Regions from separate parts of the Planococcus chinensis genome, predicted to be linked through region 3. Evidence: riboswitches for the same ligand, from Rfam matches in the RefSeq annotation. Region 3 holds a riboswitch; each other region holds the start of a gene.

Region 1 (7,814 bases), on a different contig from region 3:
ATAGCAGCAATGGTTCCGCTTAGTTCTTTGGCGAATGCATTGATCGTCACTTTTATCTTCTGGCCGGTTTCCAGAAATTGAATGCTCATTTCATCGACTTTGACGTTGGTTTCAAGGTTTTCATAATCTACCAACTTTACCATTTCGGTGCCGGCTGCCATGGGCATATTTTCTTTGACCCCGAGTTGGGCAACTTCGCCGTTTATAGACGCTTTAATTTCTTCACCGAAAGCCGTGACCATTAGAACGTCGCCTTTTCGGACTTGGTCTCCAACGTTCACGTTTATGTCACAGATTTGCATGGGTTTATCGCTTAAGACCGTTTCCCTGTTTTTTGCGTCAATAATGCCTGGAAAGTTATGGAACGTCATAATATCTCTTGTTTCCGCAAGCTCTGATTGGAAAGCCACCGTCCCTTTCGGCATAAAAATAAACGCTCCCGCAACCGCTCCCGCCAGAATGACAGAGATTCCCCATATTAACCATTTCTTCTTTTTGCGCCTGTTCATAATTCCCATATCTTTCGCCCCCATTTTTTGGCGGTACAGCTTTTCCAAAATGCAGAAGCTTCATATCCGGATTTGCCCGGTTTAATATAGGTTATTCACTTTTATTTTAATTGATAAAAAAATGATCTTTTTAATAAATAATAGCCTTATGATATCACATAAAATCTAATTATTCAGTCTTTTTATGCAGGTTTTTTTAAACAGGAGATACGGATCGGTTTTGAAATCTTTTGGCCTATGCTTTGCTCTTTTAAGGTGGCCATAAGCTTTTATTAAGTAGAAATAAAAAAGCAGCCTGTTCGGCTGCTTTAGCGGTAAAGTGATAACGTTATGTGTTTTTCATGCATCGTCTTTAGTCACAAACAGCTTAAACGGACAGCCTCAGCCAAATCCTTTTTAGCCTGGTCGACAAGTTTTCCAATCATTAAATCTCCATGCAATTCAGGACGGCTATAATTAATGTTAAATTCAATGTCTTCTGTTCCATCAGTTTCAACCGTGGTCACACTAACCAATGAAGTTGCATCCAACAAGGTCTTGTTATCGTTCCATCCATGGATATCTTTTTTCCAGTAGCTCAGCCCGTCTGCTGTTTTACCGTGCTGTATTTCGTTATCCAGTTCAATCCATTGCCAAAATTTCATCCAATCTCTCGCTTTCTTTACTGTAAAGATATTTTTATGTCAAAAGATATAGCTATCCAGCTCGTTTTTTTGCCGCAAGTGATGGCGGAAATGCATTTCCACCAACTTCAGCCATTCCTCCGCATTCAGCCAGCCGAATCCGCCATGCCGTGCTTTGGTGTGCGGATCGATGGCATCGAGCTCCGTTTCCCAACGGGCCATCCGCCGAATCAATTCTTCCATCCGCTCGTTCAAGTCTGTCCTGCTGCCCGAATTGTCCGGAGGCGCATTCAGTTCATCCGGCAATCTGATTTTAACAGGCGGAAAACCACCGTTTTTGAATAATCTCTCGCCATATTCCGTTTTTCCGAGCGGCTGATCTTCAGCTGACCGGGAGCAAGTTTCCAGGTTATCCAGGTATTCGTGGGCGACAACAATCAGATGGTCATACATTTGCCCGACAGACCAGACCCCTGGTGAAGAAATGAATTTCAGCTGTTCATCTGAATAACGGCAAAGATCTTTCTGGAACTGCACAAGCAGTTTGGTTTCTGTCATATGGAAACTCCTTTGCTGCAGGCTTAAGAAACCTTTAGTGAAGTTTTGAATTGCCTCATTCAAAGATTAATAACAAGTGATTTTAAAAGTGGAAAAGACAATCAGCCGGATGGATTTTTCCACGAAGCTGCCGCCCGTTGAACGTTTGCTATTGCTCTTCTTCTCCGATATGCCTGTTGGCCCAATCCAAAATCCGCGGATAGGCGTCTGCCTTGAACCACGCTTCCGGAGCGAAAGTATCGGTTTCGCCTTGCGCTTTTTCTTCACGGGCGCGGGCCACTTTCAAGTGCACTCGGTCTTCGTCCCGCTTTTTGCCGCTTTTGTTTTCGTGCTCATAATGGCCGAACTCTTCTACAATCGCCCGGTATGCATGCAGGGCATCCTCTTTCTGATTGAACTTCCACGATTCCCGCTGGCCGGATGTGCTTAACTGCAAAAAATAATATGCCTCTTTTTCCATTGCCTCCACCTCCTATTACAAAATTTCGATAGGAAGCAGTAAATAACCTTTTATTGCAGCAATAATGATTTACCTTATGAAGCTAGCATTACCATCTCACATATTTCCGTTGAAAGCCAAATTTCCCTTCCGGTATTCCCGTTTGCCGTTTGAAAAAACTGCTTATAAACCGTGCAGGCCAAGCATAAAAATCCCCAGATATAGCAAATACGCCACCGGCAGCAGAATCAGGACAAGCGTTGACGCTTTTTTCCAAAACCCGCTGGAACTCATGAAAGAAACAATGGCGGCCGATAAATACCCGGCAACTATCAAGAAAATCCACCATTGCCCAATGTACTTTCCGACAAGCGACTGCAGGATCAGGAAAGTAACTAATAGGATCAAAATAGAAACGAACCCTAAATATTTTCGCAACGGTTACACCCTTTCCGGTTGAATCGATGCGGGTCAACCCGAATTCATAAATTCACCATACCACAGTCAATCAATGGACTTCCTAAAAAGAAATAAATCCACCTCCTTGGATCACAGCCTTATGTGCTAAAGCTGACGCCTGGTTCCTGAAATTGTTCCTTTATCATAGAAAGAACGCCCGCGAAAAGTGTCCGGCACTTTTGCGGGCGTTCTTTCTATGGCTCTATTCGTTGTCGAATGCAGCCTAATATCCCTTTTTATCGGGCGATCAAGCTATCTTCGATCCCCTGCATGACTGCGGCGACTTCAGCAGCTTCAATCGGTTCAGTGCGCAGCACATGGATTGTTTCTTCGTCACGCGTAGCATGATTCGCAATCTCCTCAATCCATTTTCCGGGAATCCCGAGTTCTTTTAATGAGGCCGGCAATCCGACTTTTTTATAAAACTCTTTCAGTTTTTCCGCTTCAGCCCCTTTGCCTTCAAGCAGCAATTGCACTAATGTGCCGTATGCCACTTTGTCGCCATGGAGCGCTGTATGGGATTCCGGCGCGATGGTCATGCCATTGTGGATGGAGTGCGCGCCAGCTGTACGGCCGAATTTGTCGCCAAAACCGCCGACCATGCCGCCGACCATTATGATGGTTTCCGCCACTCTGACGAATGCCTCTGACAGACGGCCCTTTTTTGCATCTCCAATGGCTGCTTCTGCATATTCGAACATTTCATCGGCGCAAAGCTTTGCGGTGTAATGGGCAATTTTCAAGGCAATTTGCGGATTCTTGAACCGGATGATTTGCACATCGGCTTCGTACCATTTTGCGATAGTGTCGCCGATGCCCGCAACCAGCAGCGGAACCGGTGCACCGAGCAATACCTTCGGTTCCACTAACAGCAGGTCGACGCTTTCCGGGAAGACCGTATAATGCGTCATCGTCCCTTCTTCCGTATAGATGACGCTGAGCGGCGTCCATGGAGCGCAGTTCGAAGCGAGTGTCGGAACGAGGACCAAAGCGGTTCCGGTTTCGTGAGCGACAGCTTTCGCAATATCGAGCACTTTTCCGCCACCTGCTCCGATAATGGCCTCCGCTCCTAAAGCTCTCACGATATCGCTGACCCGCGCAATTTCTGCCAGAGAGCATTCCCCCTGATACAGTTCAAAAGCGGTTTCGACTTTTTCCAGCGCTGGGAAAAACGGACGGAGCGCTTCCCATGATTTAGTCCCGGTCAAAATCAACGCCTTATTGATGTTTCTTGCGAGCAGTTTCTCTTCCAAGCTATCAAGGACGCGTGCTCGACAGACATATTCAGCCGGTGCGCCTTTTACAATGATGTCTTCCACAAAAGATCTCCTCCCTTAGCGCGTTGCCATCCATTCCGGTTTGCCGAAGCCTTTGAAATCCGAATCGATCAACGCTTCGAATTCCGATGATTCCACAATTTCCACTAAATCTTTGGCGAGCTCGGTGTCTTTGTTTTCGGTTTTCACTGCCACCAGGTTGCGGTAGCGGTCAGGCATATCTTCAAGCACAAGTGCATCCAGCAGATCCATATCAGCGGCAAGTGCAAAGTTGCCCGGAACCGCTGACAAATCGGAGCTTTCCACTGCCCGCGGCAAGCCGCCCGCTTCGATTGGCTGGAACACCAGGTTTTTCGTATTCGTCTGGATGTCCTTCTCGGATACGGTCAGTTCTTCAGCTGCCGGATCCAGTGTGATCAAGCCGTTGTCTTGCAAGACCAGGAACGTACGGGCTGCATTCACCGGATCATTCGGGATCGCAATGGTCGCCCCGTCTTTGATGTCTTCAAGCGAACCGAACACATTCGAGTAGATGCCCATCGGTGCAGTTGGCACCGTAATCAGCCCCGTCAAGTCCATGCCGTTTTCCTTTGAGAAGTTTTCAAGATAAACGGAATGCTGGAACAAGTTGGCATCGAGGTCGCCGTTATCCAAAGCATTGTTCGGCTGGATGTAATCGCTGAATTCAACGATTTCCACTTTATAGCCTTTTTCTTCAAGCGCCGGTTTGAACGCTTCGTTTAGCATATCGCTGTATGGCCCGGCAGTGCCGCCCAGTTTGATGGATTTGGAATCGGCGCTGGATTCTTCCCCGCTGCAAGCAGCAAGCAGTGTGAGCAGTACGAATAGTGCAGCTAGTAAGGCAATCTTTTTCATATAAGTTTCTCTCCCTTTTCTATCGTTTGTCTATTGCTTTTGACGTCCAATCCCCGAGTTGCTGAAGGATTTGGACGAGAACAATCAAAATGACGACCGTGACGATCATGATCGTGTTGTCGTAGCGGTAATAGCCGAAGCGGATTGCCAAATCGCCGATGCCGCCTCCTCCGACGACGCCTGCCATGGCTGAATAAGCGACCAGCGAGATGATCGTAATGGTGACGCCCTGGACAAGGCCTGTCTTCGCTTCCGGCAGCAGCACATCCTTGATGATCATCCACGGCGTGGCGCCGACCGCGACAGCCGCTTCGATGACGCCTTTATCGATTTCCCGCAAAGAGGTCTCGACGATGCGGGCAAAAAATGGAATTGCGGCAACCGATAGCGAGACGCTGGCTGCAGCAGGGCCGATTGTAGAGTCTACCAGCAGCTTTGTCAGCGGAATCAGCGCGACCAGCAGGATGATGAATGGGATGGAACGCACCATATTGACAATGAACCCCAAGACCGATTTGACGAACCGGTTCTCGAGAAACAGGCCGCGGTCGGTAACAAAAAGAACGATGCCGAGCGGCAAGCCGATGATGATGGCGATTGCCAAGGAGATGCCGATCATATACAAAGTTTCGCCGAACGCTTTTGAAATGTCCGGCCATAATTCCATCATATGCTGAAAATCAAAGCCCATTTCCAATCACCTCCACAGTTGCGCCCCGGCCTTCCATATAAGTGATGGCCCGGCTGATATTTTCCGGTCTGCCCTGGATTTCCATCAGGAACAGGCCAAGCGGTTTTTCCTGGATATATTCGATGGATCCATGAAGAAAGTTGCCTTTGACATCGAAATGCTGAACTGTGTCCGTAATGACGCCTTCGCCGGCGACTGCGCCTTTGAACTGTACTTTGATGACGCTCCCGGTGCAGGCCGCTAGTATCGGGGCCGGTACATCAAAAGACACGACCGATGAGATGAATTCCTTCGTCAATGCCGTCTGGGGCGAGGAAAACAGGTCGTAAACTTCACCTTCTTCAATCACCCTTCCGCCTTGCATCACAGCCATCCGGTCGCAGATTTCTTTGACAACATTCATCTCGTGCGTAATCAGAACGATCGTGATGTTCAATTCCCGGTTGATTTTCTTCAACAGCCGCAGGATGGACAATGTCGTATTCGGATCAAGCGCCGATGTCGCTTCGTCGCATAGGAGCACTGAAGGATTGTTGGCAAGTGCCCGGGCAATGCCGACGCGCTGCTTTTGCCCGCCGCTTAGCTGCGAAGGGTAGACATCCTTCTTGTCGGATAGGCCCACCATCTCAAGCAGTTCATCAACCCGTTCGGCCGCTTGCGCTTTCGGCAGTTTTGCCGCCTTCAAGGCAAAAGCGATGTTTTCAGTGACCGTCTTCTGGCTGATCAAATAGAAATGCTGGAAGATCATGCCGATTTTCAAACGCGACTGCCGCAGTCCTTCGCCTTTCAATTGGGTAAGGTCCACGCCGTCGATTTTGATTTCGCCGCTTGTTGGGCGCTCGAGCAGGTTCATGCAGCGGAGCAAAGAGCTCTTCCCCGCTCCCGAGTAGCCGACAATACCGAATACTTCGCCTGCCTCCACCGTTAGGGAGACATTGTCCACACCCGTGACGGTGCCTTTTTTCGTCTGGTACTCTTTCGAAAGATTCGTGATGCTGATCATGGCGGTGCTCCCTCCTTTTTAGGCCAATAAAAAACGCCTCTTCCATTAAGAAAGAGGCACCGAATTGGATTAGGCTTATCTCTCAGAATAGATTCATTCTGCAGGAATTAGCACCTTCCCAGATCGCTCTGGAGGTTGCTGGACGTCATAGGGCCTGTCCCTCGGTCTCTCTTGATAATGTTCCATATGTAATTGTTTTTAGCTTGTACCCAATAGTAAAGAACATTCAGCCCGCTGTCAAAGCTTTTTTAAAATTTTTATTTTTTATTCAACCGAAATTCAATTCCTCGTCCACTCTGCCAATGACCATATACGCCGATGTCCCGTTGAAATAATAGGCCGGCTGATTTCCGGCATCGGCCCGGCAAATCGCTGATGGAATTTCAATTTCCCGCAATGCCTGCATCATTCCCTCAACGGCTTTGGTGAATGTCGGACCCGTCACGCCTGTCATCACATGCGTATCCAAAAAATACGCTTTGGCATCAAGTGGCTTCATTGGTTTTTCCGCACAGCTATGCAGCAATAAATGCTTGAGCAGGAACGCATGGGCAGCTGGCAATTTTTCGCGGATGCCATTATAGATCAATTCCGGGCCGTCCGTGTTGAAAAAAAGGATAATGGTGTCTTTCGGATCCTTTTCAATAGCTGCAACAACCTGCGCATGCCCGCATTGAACATGTTCATCCGCCGAAAGGATACGGTAAGCGGAATTCCGGAGTTCATCCGTGCAGCGGCAGAGTTCTGTGAACATTTCCGAAAAGTCTGCGCTATCAAGTGCAGTTGAAGAAACGGAACTTGCCGCAAACGCCCGGCTGCCGATATGCAACGAGCTGCTCGACATGTGCTGCAATGCACGCTTGACCTGATCGGCATTCAGTTGATAGGCGTTCTCCGGGTAACGGGATTGGTTATCCAGCGCTTGCTGCAGCTGGCAAAGAGCTTCGGCGTGCATATGCTGCTGGTGGAACAGCCCGCCCAGGCGGTATGCCGCTAGCGGATTCACCGGGTCGTATTGCAGCACTTTTTTCATAGCCTGTTCGGCTGCATAGCGCTTATTGGCATCGTTGGATGCCGCCTGGCCGCAGTAGCACAGCAGATAATTGATCAGTTTCTGCTGGATGTATGTATAGTAATGGGCATAATCCGCATCTTCCGCCGCTAATAGCTTAAGATGGTTGTGCATTGCATCATAAAGTTCAATCTTGGAATAATCCAAATCCCCTTGGGTATTTTCAGCTTGAAAGTGAATCTCCTGCTCCAATTCTTCTAGTTCATCCAAACTTATGTCATGATATCGCATGTTCTTCCCCCTAAATAAAAAAAGACCGCTGTATAACTTTGCTAAATGTTATGGTGGGATAATATAATTGCGGTAC
Region 2 (7,814 bases), on a different contig from region 3:
ATTTCTTCGCCTTCTTCGCGGCGCGCGTTGATCGCAGAGCGCATGAAATCGGCATTGGTAACGCCGGAAATTTCGCTTGGGTATTGCATGCCCAGGAACAGGCCAGCACGGGCGCGTTCGTCAACTTCCATTTCAAGAACGTCTTCCCCGTCAAGCGTAACTGATCCTGATGTGATTTCGTATTTCGGATGACCCATGATAGCAGAAGCCAAAGTGGACTTTCCTGTACCGTTAGGCCCCATGATGGCATGGATTTCACCTGTATTAATTGTTAAGTTTACACCTTTTAAAATCTCTTTATCTTCGATTTTAACGTGTAAATCTTTAATGACCAAAGTTGACATTTAAATACCTCCAGTAAGTTAATATAGAATGGAAATCCATCCTTAATTAGTATCATTCTAATCTTACCTGAAATTAGGCATAGTAGCAAATCTTTAAATCGGATGTTCCGGATTGATAAAACCATTTTATTTCCGTGTATTTTTGCTGAAATCTCTTCTCATTTAGGATATATTTTTTCTTGTTTATATTTTCAATAACCTTAGGCTAAATGAGAAATCCGGCCAAATAAAAAACCAGCACCTTAAGGCACTGGCTGGCTTTCTGCAATTTCTATTTATGAATGTCCGTGTACTTGGCGTTCGAGGCGGGCGGCTACTTGCTGCCCTTGCCGGTAATCTGCTTCCCTGCGCTGTTCCACCTGTACAATCTTGTCTGTGTCATTAGTGTATTCGTCAATTCCGAATCCGTGTACATCCCTGAAGGCTTGCTCCATTTTCTCGGTACGTTCTAAGCCATGTGAATCGATAGTTGGTCATCCCTCTCTTGGTTTGTAATTTTCTATTATGTTATACCCTTTGGCTTCAGAATAAAACCAAAGCTTTTATATTTTACAGAAAATAGCTCAATTGTCATGCGAATTTCCAATAAATGCAAAAGCCCGGCGGAGGACCGCCGGGCTTCGGAGTTTCTTATTGACTTACTTCGTTCTGGATGCTTGAAGGATTCAATTCCTGCACTTCCAACAAAGCGTTGAACTTGTCATCTGCTTCCTGGAATTTAGCAATTGCCGCTTCAAAAGAAGCTTCCTTCGTCAGTTCATCCGCCTTCATATCATACGATTCTTTGATCAGCGCCAATGCTTCCTCAATCTCGCCTTTTTGCTCTTCAAGCGTTTCAGGGATCTCGATGCCTTCTACGGCAGCAGCTGTTTTTTCTGCGGCTGCTTTCGCTGCATCTTTCATCTTCTGCAAATCTTCGCCTTCCGGAAGAGATGCATCCGCCTGCGCTGCTTCAAAAGCGTTCAAGTCTGCGTCGCTTGCATTGATCGTATTCGGCACTGACATATAGAAGCGCATCATTTCCTGCTTAATATCAGCAGAAGATCCTGCGGCTTCCTCCGTACCAGCTGTTTCTTCATTAGTTGTGTCTGTAGCGTTTTCTTCGCTGCATGCTCCAAGAAGCAAAGCCGCTGAAAATCCAATAACCAATAATTTCTTCATGTAAAAGCCCCCTATGTGTGTATGTTCCGAAAATTATATTAACACAGCTTTTTGGGGGCGTATATACATGGCCGAATAGTCGCAATTGGAAAAACATTCCTAATAATCCCATTCCTCATCCGGCTGCGAGAATTTCACTCCGCCTGAGAAAGACGTGTTGCTTTTACGGAACCGCCGCATTAGAGTTTCGCTGCCTGCTTTCCGTTCGTAAACCGGTCGACGATCATCGCTAACGCGCCGTCTCCCGTGACATTCGTCGCTGTCCCGAAGCTGTCTTGCGCCAAGTACAGGGCGATCATCAAAGCGACCATAGTGGAATCGAATCCGAGCATGGTCTCAAGCAAGCCAATCGCCGCCATCACTGCTCCGCCCGGGACGCCGGGTGCTGCGATCATCGTAACGCCGAGCATCAGGATAAATGGCAGGATGCTTCCGAAAGAAGCGACATCCCCCGTCAATAGCATGACGCCGACCGCACAAGAGACAATCGTGATCGTACTTCCAGATAGATGGATTGTTGCAAACAATGGAACCGCAAAATCAATGACCCGTTCGTTAGCACCCGTTTTGCGTGCTTGCCGCACAGTGACCGGGATTGTCGCTGCAGAAGACTGCGTTCCAAGAGCCGTGAAATATGCCGGCAGCATCGTTTTCAGCAATGAAAACGGGTTGCGGCCATTGAGTGTGCCGGCTGTCGTATACTGCAGCAAAAGCATGACCCAATGCAAAATGATGATCATCACGAAAACGACAGCGAAGAGCGAAAGTATCTCTGCCACCGCTCCGCCATAGGCCATGTTTCCGAAGATCCCGAAGATATGGAACGGCAAAAGTGGGATGATGACATACGTGATCGCTTTCTCGATAATTGCCTGGAATTCATCAAAAAACGAAAACATCGTTTTGCTCCCAGTGGAAGCCATACCGATTCCGAGCAGGAATGCCAGGATCAATGCAGACATGACGCCGAACACCGGCGGCATATCAAGCGCGATGAATGAGGTTGCGAGTGCATGTTCCGGATCATCAATTGCGCTCAACGAACCGCCTTGCATGAAATTCGGCAAAATCGTCGTCGCTGCAAAAAACGCCATCGTTCCAGCGATAATGGTTGACGCATACGCAAAAAACGTTGCCAGTCCCAGCAATTTCCCCGATCCTTTGCCTAATTTGGCAATGCCGGGCGCGATGAACCCGAGAATGATCAATGGCACGATGAAATTAAGAAAGTTTCCGAAAATCGTTGTGAATGTAGCAAAAATCCGTGCCAGCCACTCTGGCGCAAACGAACCGATCAACACCCCTAAAGCGATGGCGACAATGATTCTTGGCAGTAAACCAAAATTAAACTTCACTTCCATGTCCTCCCTATATGAACAGATGTATTTTATTTATTATCCAAAAGTATCACAAAGGCAAAAAAAAGTTAATAGGAACTCCAATACGCGAAATATTTTTATTATTTCAACAAAGTTAAAACTCCCCTTTCCTAGTTCCATCTTCTTTCCCACAATGCAAAAGGCCCCTGAATCGGATTCAGGGGCCTTTGTTCGTTTTATTAGTCGACCGGCACTACAGAGCCGCCCCACTCTTCAAGGATGAAGTCTTGGATTTCGTCAGATTTCAGCACTTCCACCAAGGCTTTGACGTTTTCGTTGTCTTCGTCGCCTTTGCGGACAGCAATGATGTTGACATATGGTGAATCTGAGCTTTCAAGAGCGATGGAATCTTCCATTGGGTTCAGGCCTGCATCGATGGCATAGTTCGAGTTGATCAATACGGCATCACCTTCACCTTGCTCATACATTTGGACAAGAATCGCCGCTTCGTAATCCGTTTCAAATTGCAGGTTCTTCGGATTATCTGTAATGTCGCTTACTTCAGCTGTTGTTTTTTCCACCGATTCATCCAAAGTGATCAAGCCTTGCGCTTCAAGCATAGACAAGATTCGTCCATGGTCCGCAACAGAGCTGCTCATCAAGATTGTCGCGCCTTCCGGAAGTTCTTCTAGTGACTTGTATTTTTGGGAATAAACACCGATCGGTTCAATATGGATGCCTCCGGCATTTTCAAACTCATAGCCATTCTCAGCAATCTGTGATTCTAAATAAGGGACATGCTGGAAGTAGTTGGCATCAATTTCGCCTGATTCAAGATCTTGGTTAGGGAAGATATAATCCTGATAAGTTTCGATTTCCAGTTCAATTCCCTGTTCTTCGAGGATAGGCTGGGCCTGCTCCAGAATCTCCGCATGCGGTACGTTGGACGCTCCCACTTTCAATGTGCTTGACTCTTCCCCGCCGGATCCGCCGCTGCCGGATTCTTCTGCGCCGCAGCCTGCCAATGCCAATGCTGCCAATAATGTTCCTGTTACAAGTTTCTTCATGTGTGTACGCTCCCTTTTCTATGGTGTTTTTTATTATGGAATTCTTGGATCAACGTTTATCTGATTTCACCGTCAAACGGTCTCCGACAAACTGGATGGCAAAAACGATGATCAAAATCAGGATGGTCGCTACCAGAACAACATCCTGGCGGCTGCGCTGGAAGCCATCTAGGAAAGCCAATGTGCCAAGGCCGCCTGCTCCGATGATGCCCGCCATCGCGGTATAGCCGACCAATGCAATGGCCGTCACCGTAATTCCGGAGATCAACGCCGGCTTCGACTCCGGCAGCAGCACCTTGCGGATGATCGTCCATGTGCTTGCGCCCATCGAGCGCGCTGCTTCAATGACGCCTTTGTCGATTTCTTTCAAAGCGATCAGCACCATGCGTGCATAGAAAGGTGCTGCGCCGATGATCAGTGCCGGCAATGCCGCATTCGGCCCCCGGATGGTTCCGATCATGAATTTCGTAAGCGGGATCAGCAAGATGATCAGGATGATGAACGGAATCGACCGGAAAATATTGACGAATGCGCCGGTCAGCCAATTCACGATGCTGTTTGCCCATAATTGTTTTGGTGCGGTCAAAAACAGGACGATTCCGAGCACAAGGCCGATGGCGAATGTAAAGAGCGTCGACATGGCCGTCATATACAAGGTTTCCAGCGTCGCTTCCCACATATCCTGCCAATCGACGTTCGGGAATAATGACTCAATCATTTGCCATCACCTCCGTCTGGACGCCTTCCGCATTCAAGAATGCCATGGCCTCAGCAACTTCCGGCTGAGAGCCTTTTATCTGCAAAATCAATGTTCCGTATGCTCCTCGTTGTGTATGGGCGATATTGCCCTGCACAATATTAATATCGACCGGATGCTTCCGGATCAATTTGGTCAAAATCGGCTGCTCTGTCTGATCTCCGACAAAGACCAGTTTTACCAGCACGCCTTCCGGATACAACTCGCGGAGGTGCTTGATCGTCTCTTGCGAATCTTCCGTATCCGTCACTTGCGCCACAAATCGTTTGGTGATGTTTTCCTTTGGCGCCTGGAAGACGCGGAGCACATCGCCCATCTCTACGACCCGGCCGCCTTCCATGACGGCGACGCGATGGCAGATTTTCCGGATGACATGCATTTCGTGTGTAATCAGCACAATCGTAAGCCCCAAGCGCTTGTTGATGTCCACCAGCAAGTCCAGAATCGAGTCCGTCGTCTGCGGATCGAGTGCAGACGTCGCTTCGTCGCACAGCAGCACTTCCGGCTCATTAGCAAGTGCGCGTGCAATGCCGACGCGCTGCTTCTGTCCCCCTGACAACTGGGACGGGTAAGCATTTTCCCGTCCGCCGAGGCCGACGAGTTCCACCAGTTCCTGAACGCGCGCTGCGCGCTTCTCTTTCGGAACGCCGGCGATTTCAAGCGGGAACTCGATGTTCTCCTTGACGGTGCGCGACCATAGCAAATTGAAATGCTGGAAAATCATGCTGACTTTCTGGCGCGCTTTCCGCAGCTCACCGCTGCTGATATTCGTGATGTCCTGCCCGTTGATAACAACAGAACCATTTGTCGGTTTTTCGAGCCCGTTCAGCAAACGGATCAATGTACTCTTCCCGGCGCCGCTATAGCCGATGATGCCGAAGATCTCGCCGTCGCCGATCGACAGGTCCACGCCGTCCACTGCGGTCAATGAACCTTTGCCGGTATCGAACACTTTCGATAATTGTTTTAATTCGATCATTCCTAAACACTCCCGCCTCAAAATAAAAACCCTTCTGCGCAAATTTGAGCAGAAGGGTAACTTTAAAAGTAAACCGATCTCTCATCTTCCAAAGCTATTGCTTTGTGTGATTTGGCACCATTTCATTTTCATGACGGTTGCCGGGCTTCATAGGGCACTTCCCTCCACCACTCTTAATAAGAGTTGACGATATTTAATTGATTTCAGAAATTCAATTTACCACGCTTCACTTTATACGTCAACAGATTTTAACTTTCCATATAAATAAGGCACGGATTGGAACGCGTAGATCTTTTCAGCCAGCTCGCCGTTCTTTGTCAAGAGCAGGCATGGCACGCTCTCCACTTGATAGAGTTCAGCTATTTCCTGCACAAAATTCAAGTTTGCCTTGCCCATCGGCATGTCCGGCAACAGCTCTTCGACCACATCCAGCATTTTCGAAGCAACTTGGCATGTGCCGCACATCGGCGTGTACAAATAAAACGCGGCAACCGTTTTCGTGTTCTTTTCTTTCAGCCATTCTTTATGTGTCCATTCTTCCATTTTGTTTCATCCCTCAGCTAATAACTTATTGACTTGAACGTTTGCTGAAATCAGAACATCGATCAAGTTGCGGATCGGCGTGGCCGCCACTTCCTTGAAGCTCGGGCTGATGTAAAAGTGCCGGGCTTCGGGAAATTCGCGCTTCACCAATTTCCGCAATTTCTCTCCTGATTTGTCCGCATCGACCAGGATGATGATGTCCAGGCCTTCATATGGCAGCAGCAGTTCTTCAAGCCTCGATGCACTTACTGTACCATTTGTGCAAAGAATCGTCACGGGTTCTGCAATGAGCGGCGCGATCCGCGACTTATCGCTGATCCCTTCCACCACGATTACTTTTTCCATAAGCCAACACCTCACTAGATCGGTATGAAAGAAAATCTGTATAAAAAAAGCGCCAAAAAGAGGCGCTTTGAGATTACTCGTTGATCATTTCTTTATATTGCTCAGCTGTCATCAACTCGCCTACTTCAGCTTCGCTAGGAGATTCGATTACCACCATCCACGCATTTTCGTAAGGAGATTCGTTGACAAATTCAGGGCTGTCTTCCAGCTCAGCGTTCACTTCAACCACTTTGCCGCTAATCGGCGCGTAAAGTTCCGATACGGTTTTTACAGATTCAACGCTTCCGAAAGGCTGGTCTTTTTTCAGTTCGTCCCCAACTTGCGGCAATTCAACGAAAACGATATCGCCCAATTCGGCTTGTGCAAAATCAGTAATGCCAATACGTGCTGTACCGCCTTCTACTTTTACCCATTCATGCTCTTTTGAATAACGAAGTTCTTGTGGTGTGCTCATCGAAAACCCTCCAAATTATGTAGTTTGCTCCCCTTTAGTTTGACATAAACATTTGGGAAACACAAGAAATGTATGGCGCTACTTCCAGGTATTTTCATAGACGTCTTCCTTAAAGCCAAGCGTCGTTTTCTCCCCGTCCCATGCAAGCGGCCGCTTGATGAGCATCCCGTCGCCAGCAAGCAATTCCAGCTGTTCGTCCTCGCCCATTTCCGGCAATTTTTCCTTCAGCCCAAGCTCGCGGTACTTGATGCCGCTCGTATTGAAAAACTTCTTCAGTTCGATGCCGCTGGCTTTGTAGATTTTGCGGAGCTCTTCCTTAGAAGGCGGCGCTTCGGCAATATTGATCTCCCGATAATCGGCACCGTTTTCATCAAGCCATTTCTTTCCGTTGCGGCACGTGGTGCATTTTGGATAAGCATAATACGTAATCACAATAAAACCCCCTTTTCCTCAAGCTTACCAAAATTCATCTAGCCGGTCGAATGGAGAAAAGTGTCCATTTGCGGTGTGCCTGTAATCATTAAGCTGGATGATTTACTAATTCTATAAAAAGTTGAACGTTTCATTCTCTAAGAGCGGTTCTCGAGGGTTTATGAGCGGCTTTCGGAATCCTATGAGCGCTTTTACAGATTCTATGAGCGCATTCCGTACTTCAATGAGCATACGACCGAAAATGCCTGTTCATGCCTTACTACTCTCCATCTGCCATAGAAATTGAACAAAAGAAAAAACGCAGCCTGAGCTGCGTTTTCAAAAATTCTTACACGACGTATTTTTCAACTTCGATCAATTTAACGGCCGCTTCGCGTTTTTTCGCAATGACGTTGTAAGGCGTCGAGCGCGTC
Region 3 (7,814 bases):
GAATCTGCGAGCATTGCATTGAATTCTTCATCGGACTGGCTGGCGTTGACGCCTTCGGACAATCCGCGCGAGAAGCTCGCAATCAGGCCGTTATTGGCTTTCAGTTTTTCATTCGCCTCATTTCGCGTATAGCCGCCAGAAAGGGCAACGACGCGGATGACGCGCGGGTGGTCGATCAATTCCTTGTAGAAATTGTCGACGGTCGGAATCGTCAGCTTCAGCATGACATTCTCGTCTTCGCTGAGCGAATCAAGCAAGTTGAGGATTTCCTGTTTCAGCAATTCCTCGGATTTTTCCTTGTCTTTGCTGTGGATATCGACTTCCGGTTCGATGATCGGCACAAGTCCGGCTGCGAGAATCTGCTTCGCGACCTCGAATTGCTGCTCGACGACTTTGCGGATGCCGCCAGGGTTTGGTTCTTTGATGACCGAGCGCATCTTCGTGCCGAAGATATTTCGTTCATTGGCACGTTTCAACAGGTCATCCAGGTCCGGAATCGGCTTCATCAGCTGCACGCCGTCTTCTTCATCGGCCAAGCCTTTATCGACTTTCAGAAACGGCACGACGCCTTTTTCTTCCCATAGATAATCCGGCGTGTATTTGCCTTCGACTTCACGGTCCATCGTCTGTTCGAATAGGATCGCTCCGATGATTGAATCCGACGTGAACGATGGGGCGGTCATGACGCGTGTGCGCATTTCATGGATCAGGTCATACATTTCGTCTTCATTGGAATATTGGTCTTCGTTGACGCCATACAGCTTCAGTGCTTTTGGCGTACTGCCGCCGCTTTGGTCTAGTGCGGCGATAAAGCCTTTCCCGTTCTTCACCCGATCGAATTGTTGTTGATTCATGATCCCAGCTCCTTAGATAAATTTTTTTAGAAATTTGCTCTAAACGAAAGCCTTTCATTGATTAGTTTATCAATAAAAGACAGTTTCATCAAAATGTTTCACCATTTAAACCTTACCCCTGTCAGGTCTTCTGAAACGTCCCATAGACGCCGTGCCGCCGCTTCATCTTCTGCGGAACGGTGCGGCGTGTCAATCGCCGGGAATCCTTTGCGGCGTCCTTTGCCGTCGGGGCCGATGTATTCGCCGCCTTTCAGGGAAGGATCGGTTGCTGCATAGATGGTCGGCAATGCGCCCATATGCGCCGGCTGGAAAAACCGGTTCATGAGGCCTTTGAAAATGCCAGTGGCGTCCCGGTTGCCGATTTTGAATAAATTCGTCGCGGAAATGCCCAGGTGGCATGCTATGCTGATGGCGGAAAGGCTGTGCGCTTTCAGGTTCTTGTCGAGTTCGCGCGCGAACATCAAGTTGGCGAGCTTGCTTTGGCCGTAGAACTTCATTGCCTTGTAGCCGTTCGAACCATCGAGGTTGTCAAAGAAGATGCTGGCGCCGCGGTGGGCAAGGCTGCTGACGGTGATAATGCGCGCATCTTTGGTCGATGCCAGGAGCGGCAGCAGATGGCCGGTCAAAGCAAAATGGCCCAGGTGGTTGCTGCCGAATTGCAGCTCGAAGCCGTCTTTCGTCTTGGAGTAAGGCGGCGTCATCACGCCCGCATTGTTGATCAGCAGGTCGAGCGAATTGTGCCGGCTGCGGAAGCTTTCCGCGAAAAACCGGACGCTTTCAAGATCGGACAAATCGAGCGGCATGACTTCCACATCCGCTTGGCGGTTTACATTCAGGATAGCGTCGCGTGCAGCTTGTCCTTTTTCGGTATTCCGCACCGCGAGGATGACCCGCGGGCCGCGTGCTGCAAACACCATGGCGGTCTCAAGCCCGATGCCGCTGTTCGCCCCCGTGATGATAGCGGTCTTTCCGGATAATGAATTGGGTTCCATAATATCAGCTCCTAATTTCTGTATAAGGTTCCTTTAAACCTATCATTAGGGAGCGTGGGGGACAAACGGGAAGGCTTTTTGGATTCTTCGGCATTTTTGCTCATGGTATAATTGAAGCAGAAGATTAGAACCCGCATCAGCAGTTCGGAACGGGTACAGAACATGCTTCAATCGAATAAACGGAGGAATAGAGAATGAGTGAAGAGTGGGGAAGCGGCGGATATGATGGTGGCATGTTGGGAGATTCAAAAAAGAAGAAGAGCTCCGCACGGACAAGAATCCCCAGATTTAAAAAAATCAAAAGAAGCCGGTCGCGCAGAAGAGGGAGGCGCCCGGAAGAACAAGACGCCGAGACCCATATAGTGATATGGGCAGCAGCCGCTTTTTTGTTGTCAGCTGTTATGCAGGCAGAGTGGATTGCCGTTTCTTATTTTATGAGTTTTGTTTTGTATGCGTTCCTTACAAAAGATATCGAGCCGTTAAAATTTCTGTCGAATGCAATATTAATTGTAGGAATTCTGTTTTTTATGGCCCTTACGCTTGTTCAGGCCATTAGTTTACTGGCTGATTCTGGCTTCCTAAAAGATCCGGCCACCGTAAGGGCTTATAAATATATCATCGGGATTCCTGTACTGAGTTGGTCCCTTGTCCGGATAACAGAAGCCATGATCGACGGACCGTGGAAACACGAATTTAAAAGCTAAGGCATACATAAGCGATAAAAAAGGTCTAAAAAGCCTAAAACGAAAAGGCCAGAGGAGAAAAAGCAACGCTTTTCTCCTCTGGCCTTTTCCTTATTCTTTGACAGCTGATGGGAATGGAGGCGGCGACTCCAGCGGGACAGCGAAGTGCCGAAATCCACTCGGACGCCAGTCCGAGTTAGTTCGGCGCAAGCCCGCGGAAAGCGTCCGCCGCAATGGACAGCAGCCTTTTTGGACAGTCCTAGTCGTTCATGCACCGCGGCGGAGCACTTTTTGCAGGAATTGCTGCGTGCGTACTTCGGTCGGTCGGGTGAAGATGTCTTCTGGTTTTCCTTGTTCGACGATATGGCCGCCGTCGATAAAGATGACGCGGTCCGACACGTCGCGGGCAAAGTCCATTTCGTGGGTGACGATGACCATCGTCTGGCCTTCCCGCGCGAGTTCCTGGATGACCGTCAGCACTTCGCCGACAAGTTCCGGATCGAGCGCGGAGGTCGGTTCGTCGAACAGCAGGAGGTCCGGCTTCAGCGCGAGAATCCGCGCGATGGCGGCGCGCTGTTTCTGGCCGCCTGACAATTGCTCGGGATACTGGTCCTTATGGGCGAGCAGTCCGACTTTTGCCAGCAGCGCTTCGGCTTCCGCAATGACTTCCCGTTTGTCCCGTTTCTGTGCGATGAGCGGTGCTTCGATGATGTTCTCAATGACTGTCTTATGCGGGAACAGGTGGAAATGCTGGAAGACCATGCCGGAATACTGCCGGATGTCGGTTTTCTGTTTTTTGCTCGGCGCTTTCCCGGTGAACGCGACATGTACCTGGTTGATTTGCAGCGAACCCGCAGAAGGGGTTTCGAGCAGGTTCAAGCACCGCAGCAGCGTCGTTTTCCCGGAGCCGGAAGGGCCGATGATACTGACGACTTCGCCTCTTTGGATCTGGAGCGAAATCGATTTCAGCACTTCGTTGTCATTGAACTTCTTGCTCAAGTTTTCCACTTTGATCATGCATTTTCCCTCCAATCAGGTTGTGACATAGCGGTTCGCCTTTTTCTCCAGGTAGTCTTGCAGCAAGGTGACGACTGTGCACAGCCCCCAGTAGATCAGGGCGACCAAAATATACAGCGTCAAGCTTTCATAGGTCTGACCGACGATGACTTTGGCGCGGTAGAACAGTTCCGACACCGTGATGACCATTGCCAGCGACGTCCCTTTGATGATGTCCATGAAGACGCTCGACAGCGGCGGCAGCGCAATGCGCGTCGCTTGCGGCAGGATGATCCGGCGCATCGTCTGCCAGTAGCTCAAGCGCAAGGTTTCGGCTGCTTCCCATTGGCCTTTGGCGACCGACGAGATGGCAGAGCGGATGATTTCCGCCGTGTAGGCGGAGAAATGGACACTGATGCCGATGATGGCGGCGGTCAGCGGCTTCATCTCGATGCCGACCATCGGCAGCCCGAAGTATAGGATGAATAAAATCACCAGCAGCGGGGTGCCGCGCATGAACGAGATGAACAAGCGGGCGGTGAATGAAAGCAATTTGAATTTATTCATGCGGGCAAGGGCGACGAACAAGCCGAAGACCAGTGCGAAAAACATGCTGATCAATGCAATTAGTACGGTGTCCCGCGCTCCCAATAAAATGTAGGGGAGGGAGTCCAGCGCAATTTCGATATTAAAAAGATACTCCCATTTAAAGTCGGCCATCTGAAGACTCCTTTACGTAATTATGTATGGATAGGGAACCCGGAGGCTCCCGAAGGGTTTATTCTTTTTCCAGGGGTTGGGTAACATCGTCGCCGAGGAATTTGATGGACAAGTCCTTGAGCGTTCCATCAGCGAGCAGTTCTTCCAGTGCAGCATCAATTTTTTCCTTCAGTTCCGGGCTGTCTTTCGGCAGGACGATCGCGCTGCTGCTGAATGAGAACTTCACGTCTTCCGCAAGTTTCAGGCCGGGCTTGTCGTATTGTTCGAGCGATCGCTTCAATACGAGGTAATCGTTCAGCGTCGCGTCCACGCGGCCGTTGACGATTTCGGGGAGGACCGTGTCAGAACCGGTATAGACGATCACTTCCGCGCCTTGCTCGCGTGCGTACTTCGCGTAATTGCTGGTCGCCGAACCGCCAACTTTCTTGCCTTTCAAATCTTCCACAGATTCTATGCCGGAGTTATCGCTTTCCCGGACAATCGCAGAGCCGTAAGAATGCTTGATCGGCACGGTGAAATCAAATTTTTCTTTGCGTTCATCGGTAACGGCAAAATCATTGGCCGCAATGTCGATCTGCCCATTCCGCAGAGCCGGAAGCAAGCCATCAAACTCCATTTCCTTGAACTCGACTTCGACGCCCAGTTTCTCGCCTAACGCGCGGGCGACTTCCACGTCATACCCTGTCAGTTCTTTTGTCGTTTCGTCATGGTATGTAATCGGGTAATAAAGCCCTTCGGTTCCGACAACGATTTTGCCGGCTTCCTCGATCCGCTCCCAAGAATTTTGGGCTTTGTCTTCAGAAGCGACAGCCGAACTGCTCGATTCCTCACTGCCGCAAGCTGCCAGCAAAAAACCGATTGCTGCAATCAATAAAACGAATAAAGTGCTGTGTTTAATTTTCATTTTTTAACCATCCTTTCATATCAGTTTACTAGGTTTTAGCTTTACAGAATTGCAGCTTCTCATGAGTTTTGGGCAAACAAAAAACCTCTTCCATAAGAAGAGGTTGGCATTTGAAATACAAAAATGTCCTGCTCTTCTTATCTCTCAAGCTTCTGCTTGTTGGATTTGGCACAGTACTCGTTTCCGAGTCCGCTGCCGAGGTTTCGCAGGGCCAATCCCTCCACCTCTCATGATAAGAACGAATCACTATTCAGCTATAACGGTAAGATTACCACCGTTTAGAGGAGGCGTCAACAGAATTTTCAAGCGATTTTTTTGGAAATATTTTAATTTTAAAATGAAAGCCCTTACAAATAAATGGAGGAGTTCGCTGATCGAACGGCATGCGCCAAAGGGGTTAAAGATGCTCGGAAATGACTCGTAAAGCGTGGTGAGAAGTCAGGCCAGGGCATCCTTGGCAGAAGATGGATGCGGCAGAAGACTGGCCGAATTCGGAGTGTAAACGTAATTTTTTTTGCGCAGAAACGCGCCTTAAAGAATAGGCCTTCGCGATATTTGCTTTCAGGCAATTTTATTTGCGTTTGAAAAATTTTATTTGCTTTCAAGAAGATTTATTTGCGCTTAAAAAGTTTTATTTGCGTTCGCGGGCCGGTTATTTGCGTTCAACAAAATTCGACACCAAATCCAGAACCCAAACCCTTGGTTTCATGCTTTTCGCGCCGCGAAAAGCGCACTTTCTTTTGGCATTCGTCGTTTATGCTCGCTTAGAGAAATTTACGCTCGTTCGTGGGCCGCTTACGCTCTTTCGCGAAGGCGTTACGCTCGCTCAAAAAAAATTGCGCTCGTTCAGCGGCCAGTTAAGCTCGTTCAACAAAATTCGACAATATTGAAACCCAAAAAAGCGGGAGAAGAAAAGCCCTGCTTTCTTCTCCCGCTTCTTTTATTTGTCGAAAGGGAACACGATGCCGGTCAGTTTTTCCGACACGGACCACAGCTTTTCCGCCGCTGCCCGGTCAAGCGCTGAAGGGTGTGGCAGCTCGAGCGCAGGGAATCCTTTGCGGTTGCCTTTGCCGTCCGGGCCGATATATTCACCGCCGGTCAGGTGCGGCATGGTCGCCGCATAGACAGTCGCGAGCGCGCCCATTTCCGGCGGCTGCAGGAAGCGGTTGGCATAGCTTTTCAAAAATGCCGGTGCGTCCCGCTTGCCGAACTTGAAGATGTTCGTCGCAGAAACGCCGGGGTGGCAGGCGACGCTGATCGTCTGATAGCCGTTCGCTTTCAGACGCTTGTCGAGCTCCATCGCAAACAGCATATTGGCGAGCTTGCTTTGATTGTAGAACTTCTTCGCTTTATAGCCTTTCGAGCCATCAAGATTGCCGAAGTCGATGGCCCCGCGGTTATGAGCCAGGCTGCCGATGGTGACGATGCGCGATCCCGGCGTTCCCTCGAGCAGCGGGAGAAGAAGGCCCGCCAGCGCGAAATGGCCGAGGTGGTTGCCGCCGAACTGCAGCTCGAACCCATCTTTCGTTTTCGTGTAAGGCGGCATCATGACACCGGCATTGTTGATCAGCAAATCAAGCGAATCAAAACGGCTCCGGAAGTGTTCCGAAAAGAACCGGACACTTTCAAGGTCTGCCACATCCAGTTGCATCACTTCAACGAGCGACCGTGAATGAAGCCGGAGAATCTCACTTCGCGCCCCTTCGCCTTTTTCCTGGCTGCGCACCGCCATGATAATCCGCGCGCCGCGCCCTGCCAGCACTTTTGCCGCTTCCAGCCCGATGCCACTATTGGCGCCTGTGATAATGGCCGTTTTTCCGGCCAGGTCTTGTTGTTCCACACGATCAACTCCCGATTCTGAAATTTCCTGCATTGGATTCAGAAAGCATTATAACATGCAGCGGCAAAAACCAGGTTATCGAATAAAATCGGATGGAAGAGGAGGCTTTGAATGCAGAAGCGCCATAAAAGTTGAATGCGGTTTATTAATAAAAATAACGGAAAATCATTGTATTCTAAAGCTCTTTCACTGGTTATGATTAGAGAAGTTTTATATTTACATAAGGAGATGTGCGAACCATTGAAAATCACCTACTCACTTGACGAAGAAGCCTATCTCGATTTCAACGTCTACCATATAAAAAATTCCAAAACGGCGAAAAAATCAATGACAATCCAACGATTTCTAGGGCCTATCCTCTTTCTGATGGTACCATTCATCTTTGCGGACCTTATAAACGTCTCGCTTGTTGGCCTTTTTATCACCTTCGTCGTAATCAGCATCTTTTGGGTAATGGTTTACCCAGCCTACTATTTAAGGCTCGTCCGAAATGGCGTCCGCAAAATGATCAAGGAAGGCAAAAACGATGGCGCTTTCGGAGAACATACTTTATTCTTTAACGAAGAAGGCATCCATGAAACGGGCCCGGCAGGCGAGAGCAAAGTTTTCTGGCATGGCATTGAAGGGATGGGGGAAGACGAAACGAATTTCTATTTGTATGTCAGTGCCGTCAGCGCATTCATCATCCCGAAACGAAACCTGGAGGACAGCCAAGGCATAAAGCGTTTTCTAGAAGAAAAAATCGTATCGGAATAAACGAAAGCCGCAGCCCCTTATTGAAGAGGTTGCGGCTTTTGTTGGTTCCAATAATATCCGCAAGACTTA
Region 4 (7,814 bases), 350 kb from region 3:
AAATCGTTGCCCGCGTAACACAGATCCGCAACCAATTGGAAGAATCAACTTCTGAATTCGACAAAGAGAAATTGCAGGAGCGCCTAGCGAAACTTGCCGGCGGCGTTGCAGTCATCAAAGTCGGAGCGGCTACTGAAACTGAGTTGAAAGAGCGCAAACTTCGCATTGAAGACGCTTTGAACGCAACTCGTGCAGCAGTTGAAGAAGGAATCGTAGCAGGCGGCGGTACAGCGCTTGTCAACGTATACAATAAAGTCGAAGAACTTCTGAACTCTACAGAAGGCGACGAAGCAACAGGCGTCAAAATCGTTCTTCGCGCTTTGGAAGAGCCAGTTCGCCAAATCGCAACAAACGCGGGCCTTGAAGGATCCATCATCGTTCACCGCCTGAAATCTGAAGAAGTCGGCATCGGCTTCAACGCAGCAAACGGCCAATGGGTCAACATGCTTGAGCAAGGAATCGTCGATCCAACAAAAGTGACGCGTTCAGCACTACAAAACGCAGCCTCTGTTGCAGCGATGTTCCTGACAACTGAAGCAGTCGTAGCAGACATCCCGGAACCAGCTTCACCAATGGGCGGAATGCCTGATATGGGTGGCATGGGCGGCATGATGTAAATTTAAAGTTTCTCAATTTTGAGAAGCTGTCTAGATTATAAATAGTTTGTATTTAAAAGACTACTTCCTGAATTAAAAGGAGGTAGTCTTTTTTTGTTAGTTAAATTTGCATTTTAAGATTTCTTACAAGTCCATAAATTTAACAATACTACTAAGAGTAATATTTAGAATTACAAAGTATTGTTAGGCGGCTTCATCGATTACTATCATAGAAATGGTGTTCTGAACGTTAAAACTATGACTTCTAATCACGTTAAAGGTTTTCTCATGGAGTGTCAGGAGAAGGGGAACAACGCCAGTACTTTAAATTCAAAGTTACAGCGTTTCAGCTCATAGCTGATCGTACTCTTGCTACGGTTCAATTCCTAACGATGTAAGACAGCGGCTTCTCTTCCGAGCAATAACTCTCGATTACCATGCTTTCCCGTGGTACGATATGAACAAAGCTCATTTAGGGACACTCCTTTAGTTGATTCGCGTTAACTACTGTGTTACCCACTTGAGCTATTTTTATTTTCTAACCGTTCGATTTAGTATATCATCTACAAATTCAAAACAAGATTATCAAAGTAGCCAGTGATTCTTTTCTAATAAAGGATTTCAACTGATTGCGATTTCTGAAATAGCTAAACAAGCTCTGGCAGGAGTCGGAACCATCTATAATTACTATTCCTCTATTGAAGAACACTCGGATTTTTTTCGAGTGTTGAGAGTAAGGAAGCAAGTATCGCTGTGTATGGAGCTGCGATGAGGCTGGTGATGCTTTATGTTTACGGTGATCAAATGAATTATGGCTAATTTCTAATTGAACTTGAACCTCGGATCGAATTTATCTTTTAGGGAAATTTGAAGACTCAAAACCCGGATTATAAAAGAAAAGAGGGTATATAATGAAAATTCTGATTGTAGGTGCGGGTATTGCGGGTTTAACTTTAGCCGATCAATTAGAGCGTGAAGGCTACACGGTTCAAATAGTTGAGAAAGCTCCGGGGCTTCGAAAAGAGGGTTACATGATGGACTTTTTTGGAGCTGGATATGACGTTGCCGAAAAAATGGGTCTACTCAAAGAACTAGAGAAGATTCATTATCCTATTGAAGCACTCAATATTAAAAGAACTGACGGAACAACTAAATATTCTCTAAAGTATCAATCGTTACGCCAATTATTAAATGACCGCCACTTTAATTTCATGCGGGGAGATTTAGAACGGGTACTTTATGAGCGCATAAAAGATCGAGTACCAGTAACAAATAGTACAACGATTGAATCTCTGCAACAAGATGAGGAGGGAATCCTCGTAAAGCTTTCAAACGACACAAAACTCAACTGTGATTTGTTAGTTGGAGCAGATGGCATACATTCAAAAGTTCGAAAACTTGTTTTTGGTGCAGAAGAAAATTATGTTCATTCAATGGGGTATCAAACGGTGGCATTTACATTTGATAAAACATCCAAATATAATAAAATTGATCATACATTTGATACGATTACTGAGCCTGGACGACAAGTTAGTATATATCCTATAAGGGGAAATCGGATAGCAACATTTTTCCTTTTTTCAAGTAAGGGGAGCTCACTAAAACACTACTCACATCAAGAGGGAATGAAGGAATTAAAGAAAAACTTCGGGGATATGGGCTGGGTAGTCCCTGGTCTTCTTCAGGAAAGCGAGAAGGCAACTGACTTTTATTTTGATGACGTTGCTCAAACTGAAATGCCGACATGGACAAAAGGGCGTGTGGCACTTGTAGGTGATGCTTGCGGTTGTGTATCTGTAGTTGCAGGGCAAGGCTCATCGTTAGCTATGGCAGGGGCCTACACATTAGCCCGTAGCTTAGGCGAATCAAAAAATGATATTAAAAAAGCTCTTTCTGAGTATGATTCATTAATGGTTCCCCAAGTAACTAAAATCCAGAAATCAGCTCGCCAATTTGCAAGTTTCTTTTTGCCAGAGTCGAAATGGAAATTAATGTTTCGAGATATAACGATGCGTGCATCAGTCATGCCAATCATTAGAAACTTTCTGAAATTCAAAAGCATTAGAGTGCCAAAATAATGTTCCATATTGAATTAGCACGAAGAGAAAAATAACAGATTTGTTTATTGCTCAGTACAAGAATACGATGTGGAAATAAGCGTCAAATCGTTTTTCCCTAGCGACTGAAGCAGTCGTAGCACACATCCCGGAACCAGTTTCACCAATGGAGGGAATGCCTGATATGGGCGGCAGGATGTAATATCATCAGCAACTTCAAAAAACTCCTTCTCACTATACGAGAAGGAGTTTTTTTTCTTTTGGATTATATTAAGTAGAATCAAAAGAGATAAAACATAATTTCTGCTGTTCTTATATAAACGAAATAGTAAATGAATTTACTGTGAAGTATTGTAATGCAATTATTCATATGTTATCTTATTAATCATATCAAATTACTAAGTATTAAAAATTGAATAGAGATTAATTCTTATCTAGAGAGGTGGAGGGACTGGCCCTTTGATGCCTCGGCAGCGGATCTAATTGGAAAACATTCCGATTTGAAACTGTGCCAAATCCAGCAGGTGCGATATCCATGCACTTGAAAGATGAGAAGAGCCGATTCGAGAGTCCCTCTTCTTATTTTTGAGAGGGGCTCTTTTCTATTAAATAAATTTGAGAGAATGGGAGTAAGACCGAAAAGAAGCTTTGGGTTTTAGAAGGAATTATAAATAAGGAGAGATGAGTGATGAAAAAGCTTTTAGGTAGTGCATTAGGAATTTCGGTTGCTTTGTTATTAGCGGGATGTGGCGATGAGAGCCAAGCCTCAGGAGAAAATAAAAAAGAAGTGAAAGTCGGTTTTGGAGTCGGCACTTATGAACAACAATTCAAAGAAGGTATCTTGCCTATCTTAGAGGAGAAAGGGTACACCGTTGACATGACAACATTCTCTCAGAATATGCAATTAAATCCGGCTATGAAAGAAGGTTCAATTGATGCGAGTATCTTTCAAAGTACAGCCTATATGGAAGGGATCAATGATGAACTAGATATGAATATGACAGGTATTGTTTATGTGCCGAGTGCTCCTCAAGGGTTATATTCTGAACATCATAGTTCACTGGATGAAGTGAAAGATGGATCGACAGTAGGGGTACCGAATGATCCGGTAAATCAAGAAAGGGCAGTAAATATTCTTGAGGAGTTAGGGTGGGTGACTGTCGCAGATGGTGCTGATGTAACTGATTTTAACCTTAGTGGTGTTAAACCAGCCGATTACGACATTGACATTAAAGTCTTAGACCCTGCTCAAATTCTTGTGTCACTTCAGGATATTGACTTCGGAATAGTAAATGGTAATTATATTGCAAGTGCCCCGGATAGAAAAATTACAGATGCTTTAAAAATTGAAAATACACCTGAACAGCATCGGATCATTGTATCTATCGAAGAAGAGAATGAGGACACAGAATGGGCGAGAGATCTAAAAGAAGCATATGAATCAGACGAATTTAAAAAATATATTGAATCCAATGAAGAGTATGACGGGTTTATTATGCTAGAAGCTTGGAATTAATAAACTGAATATATACTCGTAATTTAGAAGAGAGAGGTGAAGTGGACATGGATCTCATAGCAGCTAAGACCTTTGAAGAACGTCTACATATATTAACAAATACGGTCGCCTCTTTTTCAGAAAGAGCAGTTCAAAATGATCTTGAAGGAAGATTTCCGTTTGAGAATATTGAAGATTTAAAGGATATTAATTATCCTGCATTGACGATTCCCACTAAATATGGAGGACAAGGGATTTCCTTATATGAATTACTACGTTATCAAGAAGTTATTAGTAAGGCAGATGGATCAACTGGGTTGTCGATCGGCTGGCATATGGGGATCATCAAAGATTTGGGAGAAACAAATAGATGGAAAGATTCCGTACAAAAAACTTTGTTTGACGATGTAAAAGAAAATGGAGCATTAATCAATAATGCCGCTACAGAAAAACAAACAGGAAGCCCGACAAGAGGAGGGAAACCTTCCACGACCTCTAAAAAGGATGGGCGGTATTGGGTTATTAATGGCAGGAAGACATTTACGACAATGGCTCCAGTTCTAGATTATTTTAACGTAACAGCGGTGATTGAAGAGACAGGAGAAATTGGATGTTTTCTCATTCCGAAATCAAAAACGGGAGTAGAAATAGAAGAAACTTGGGATAGTGTAGCGATGAAAAGTACCGGGAGTCATGATTTGATATTAAATGACGTTAAGGTTTCGGAAGACTCTTTAGTCGAAATTCTTGAACCTGGACAAAAACGGGCAGCTGGATGGTTACTTCATATTCCAGCATGCTACCTCGGAATTGCACAAGCAGCACAGGATTATGCAATCAGTTTTGCAAAAGAATACTCGCCAAATAGCATCACCGGTTCAATCATAGAATTGCCGACTGTTAAGCAAAAGATTGGCCAGATTGAATTGGAATTAGTAAGAGCAAGGCATTTTCTATATTCTGTAGCTAAGAAGTGGGATGAGTCAAATGGAGAAGAAAAATCAAAAATGACGCCGGAATTGGGAGCAGTAAAAGTAGCTGTCACCAATTCAGCAGTCATTATTGTTGATTTAGCAATGAGGATAGCGGGTGCTCATAGTCTTTCAGAAAAGACCCCTCTGCAAAGATATTATCGGGATGTGAGAGCGGGCCTTCACAACCCGCCTATGGAAGATATGATTATTCCGTTGCTTGCTGAATTTGCGATTGAAAATCAGGCTTTTAAAAAAACTTTAAGTGAACACAAGTCATTAAACAGTAATTCGCATGTATAACATTTATTCTTACTTCTCCTAAGAGTTCCGAAACTTAAAAGCGCCAACTCCTTTACCGGGAGTTGGCGCTTTCTGTGTGAAGAAAATCACGTCACTTTCCACAATCGCGCGACTCATGTAAACTATACAAGGTTAAAGAAAAACGAAATGATTCAGCCGATAAAATTGGTAGGGTTTATTTTCAATATAGATGCACGATGGATTTTTGGATGCAGGGCGTGCCTTGCATCCTGCAGTGAAAGGATTGAAATTTGGATATGAAAGAGAATTTTTGGCGTGAGTTGCCGCGGCCGTTTTTTATCCTGGCGCCGATGGAGGAAGTCACGAATGTGGTATTCCGCAAAGTAGTAGCGGAAGCGGCTCGGCCGGATGTGTTTTTTACGGAGTTTACGAATACGGAAAGCTATTGCAACCCGGATGGGGTTTTCAGTGAAGAAGGGCGCTTGACGTTCGAAGAAGATGAACAGCCGGTCGTCGCGCACATCTGGGGGAACATTCCGGAGCAATTCCGGGAAATGAGCATCGGGATGGCGAAGCGGGGCTTCAAAGGCATCGACATCAATATGGGCTGTCCGGTAGGGAACGTGGCTGCGAAGGGCAAAGGCAGCGGCATGATCCGTTATCCAGATAATGCGGCGGAAGTTATCCAAGCCGCCAAAGCGGGCGGCTTGCCGGTCAGTGTGAAGACGCGTCTTGGATATACGGACGTCGAAGAGTGGCGGGGCTGGCTGACCCATGTCTTGGAACAGGACATCGCCAATCTGTCGATCCATTTGCGCACGAAAAAAGAAATGAGCGCGGTGCCGGCGCATTGGGAGCTGATTCCGGAGATCAAGGCTTTGCGGGATAGAGTGGCGCCTGATACCTTGCTGACGATCAACGGGGATATTCCGGATTATCAGACCGGTGTGGAACTGGCCGAAAAACACGGCATCGACGGCGTTATGATCGGGCGGGGGATTTTCCAGAATCCGTTCGCTTTCGAAAAAGAGCCGCGCGGTCACAGCGCTGGGGAAATGCTGGACCTGTTAAAGCTGCACTTGGATCTGCATGACAAATACTCCAACGAAGAAGAGCCGCTGCCGTTCCGTCCGCTGCGCCGCTTCTTCAAGATTTATGTGAGCGGGATTCCGGATGCCGATGATTTAAGAAGCCGATTGCTGAAGACGGATTCGACCGATGAAGTGCGGGCATTGCTTCAGGCGTTCGAGCAACGGATTGCCGTTCGCTGAATAAAACCGGCTCTATCAGGAAAGCCTCACACCAATAAATGGTGCGGGGCTTTTTTGTGTGCAAAAAATGCCCCTGAAAGCAGAATAAGTTCAAATTATGTCAACGCTTACAAAAGTTTCAGCTTATATGACAGTTATCACTAGCCGCGCCTTGTTCCGTCAGGTAAATTATCCGTAGCAGAAAGCTGCTTCCGATACGGAATTGCATTCAAAGGAGAATTTATAGATGAAGAAAATAGCTTGGATTACGGACACGGCAGCGCAGCTGGATGAAGCATTCATCGAAAAGCATGATATATATGTACTTCCACTTAGCGTCATTTTCGGGGATGGCGAATACAAGGAATCGATTGATTTGACACAAGAGGAATTTTACGATAAATTGCGCATGGCGAAAGTATCGCCTAAAACGTCACAGCCTGCCATCGGCGACATGCTTTCCTTATATGAAAAGCTGCAGTCGGAAGGATACGATTTTGCGGTTGCTTTGCATTTGTCGAGCGGGCTATCGGGGACATTCGCGACGGCGCAGTCGGCTGCAGAGATGGCGGACTTCAAGGTGTATCCGATCGATTCGCTGATCGGATCGTTTCCGATGGTGAAGATGATCGAGACCGGATCCAAGCTGTTTTCTGAAGGCAAGGAGGCAGAGGAAGTCGTTGCCACGCTTAAGGGGATGGCGGCGAAATCGCACCTGTCCTTTATTCCCTCAAGCCTGAACCAATTGCATAAAAGCGGGCGTGTGTCCGGGACGCAGGCGTTTTTGAGCAATGTCCTGAACATCAAATTGGTCATCACATTTGAAGACGGCAAAACGGTCATGAAAGAGAAGGTCCGCTCGAACAAGCGAGCAAAAAACTCCGTCATGGATGCACTCCGCGCGGATATGGCGGCGGGCAGCGTGCCGGAAGTTGCGGTCAATCACTGCAATAATGCCGCGGATGCGAAAATCTGGAAGAACGAGCTCTTGCAGGAGTTTCCGGATCTGAAAGTCCAAGTGGTGCAGCTCAGTGTGTGCGTAGGCGTGCATGCGGGTGAAGGGACGACCGGACTTAGCTGGGTGGCTTATTGAAGGGCCGATTTGATCAATAAAACATGGAAAACAGAACCCCGGATGGAGGCGCTCTTTGCGTGCAGCTATCCGGGGTTTCCGCTGTTTA

What was found. A riboswitch is a leader RNA that binds a small molecule or an ion and turns the genes downstream of it on or off. The one in region 3 is predicted to bind S-adenosylmethionine.
Region 1: another riboswitch for S-adenosylmethionine. It lies ahead of ACFSDB_RS07375 (methionine ABC transporter ATP-binding protein); the one in region 3 lies ahead of ACFSDB_RS08145 (transporter substrate-binding domain-containing protein).
Region 2: another riboswitch for S-adenosylmethionine. It lies ahead of ACFSDB_RS10695 (methionine ABC transporter ATP-binding protein); the one in region 3 lies ahead of ACFSDB_RS08145 (transporter substrate-binding domain-containing protein).
Region 4: another riboswitch for S-adenosylmethionine. It lies ahead of ACFSDB_RS09785 (MetQ/NlpA family ABC transporter substrate-binding protein); the one in region 3 lies ahead of ACFSDB_RS08145 (transporter substrate-binding domain-containing protein).

Annotation. Positions count from the first base shown of each region.
Region 1 is NZ_JBHUFW010000004.1:1,015,500-1,023,313, reverse strand. It holds gene ACFSDB_RS07415 (efflux RND transporter periplasmic adaptor subunit) at 1-518, opposite strand, end outside; gene ACFSDB_RS07410 (hypothetical protein) at 866-1,153, opposite strand; gene ACFSDB_RS07405 (DinB family protein) at 1,193-1,690, opposite strand; gene ACFSDB_RS07400 (hypothetical protein) at 1,839-2,150, opposite strand; gene ACFSDB_RS07395 (hypothetical protein) at 2,313-2,567, opposite strand; gene ACFSDB_RS07390 (iron-containing alcohol dehydrogenase family protein) at 2,825-3,907, opposite strand; gene ACFSDB_RS07385 (MetQ/NlpA family ABC transporter substrate-binding protein) at 3,923-4,741, opposite strand; gene ACFSDB_RS07380 (methionine ABC transporter permease) at 4,761-5,432, opposite strand; gene ACFSDB_RS07375 (methionine ABC transporter ATP-binding protein) at 5,422-6,435, opposite strand; SAM riboswitch class I at 6,508-6,616, opposite strand; gene ACFSDB_RS07370 (tol-pal system YbgF family protein) at 6,704-7,738, opposite strand.
Region 2 is NZ_JBHUFW010000007.1:151,159-158,972, reverse strand. It holds gene sufC (Fe-S cluster assembly ATPase SufC) at 1-344, opposite strand, end outside; gene ACFSDB_RS10720 (hypothetical protein) at 620-778, opposite strand; gene ACFSDB_RS10715 (hypothetical protein) at 975-1,505, opposite strand; gene ACFSDB_RS10710 (dicarboxylate/amino acid:cation symporter) at 1,685-2,860, opposite strand; gene ACFSDB_RS10705 (MetQ/NlpA family ABC transporter substrate-binding protein) at 3,064-3,891, opposite strand; gene ACFSDB_RS10700 (methionine ABC transporter permease) at 3,941-4,609, opposite strand; gene ACFSDB_RS10695 (methionine ABC transporter ATP-binding protein) at 4,602-5,627, opposite strand; SAM riboswitch class I at 5,706-5,810, opposite strand; gene ACFSDB_RS10690 (thioredoxin family protein) at 5,859-6,170, opposite strand; gene ACFSDB_RS10685 (toprim domain-containing protein) at 6,177-6,515, opposite strand; gene gcvH (glycine cleavage system protein GcvH) at 6,589-6,969, opposite strand; gene ACFSDB_RS10675 (arsenate reductase family protein) at 7,048-7,404, opposite strand; gene ACFSDB_RS10670 (acyl-CoA dehydrogenase family protein) at 7,730-7,814, opposite strand, start outside.
Region 3 is NZ_JBHUFW010000005.1:100,443-108,256, reverse strand. It holds gene ACFSDB_RS08170 (fructose bisphosphate aldolase) at 1-854, opposite strand, end outside; gene ACFSDB_RS08165 (oxidoreductase) at 953-1,846, opposite strand; gene ACFSDB_RS08160 (hypothetical protein) at 2,041-2,550, shown strand; gene ACFSDB_RS08155 (amino acid ABC transporter ATP-binding protein) at 2,797-3,546, opposite strand; gene ACFSDB_RS08150 (amino acid ABC transporter permease) at 3,562-4,245, opposite strand; gene ACFSDB_RS08145 (transporter substrate-binding domain-containing protein) at 4,304-5,149, opposite strand; SAM riboswitch class I at 5,284-5,388, opposite strand; gene ACFSDB_RS08140 (oxidoreductase) at 6,090-7,022, opposite strand; gene ACFSDB_RS08135 (YcxB family protein) at 7,230-7,745, shown strand.
Region 4 is NZ_JBHUFW010000005.1:449,224-457,037, reverse strand. It holds gene groL (chaperonin GroEL) at 1-617, shown strand, start outside; gene ACFSDB_RS09790 (FAD-dependent monooxygenase) at 1,508-2,674, shown strand; SAM riboswitch class I at 3,081-3,208, shown strand; gene ACFSDB_RS09785 (MetQ/NlpA family ABC transporter substrate-binding protein) at 3,342-4,169, shown strand; gene ACFSDB_RS09780 (acyl-CoA dehydrogenase family protein) at 4,217-5,422, shown strand; gene ACFSDB_RS09775 (tRNA dihydrouridine synthase) at 5,680-6,654, shown strand; gene ACFSDB_RS09770 (DegV family protein) at 6,881-7,726, shown strand.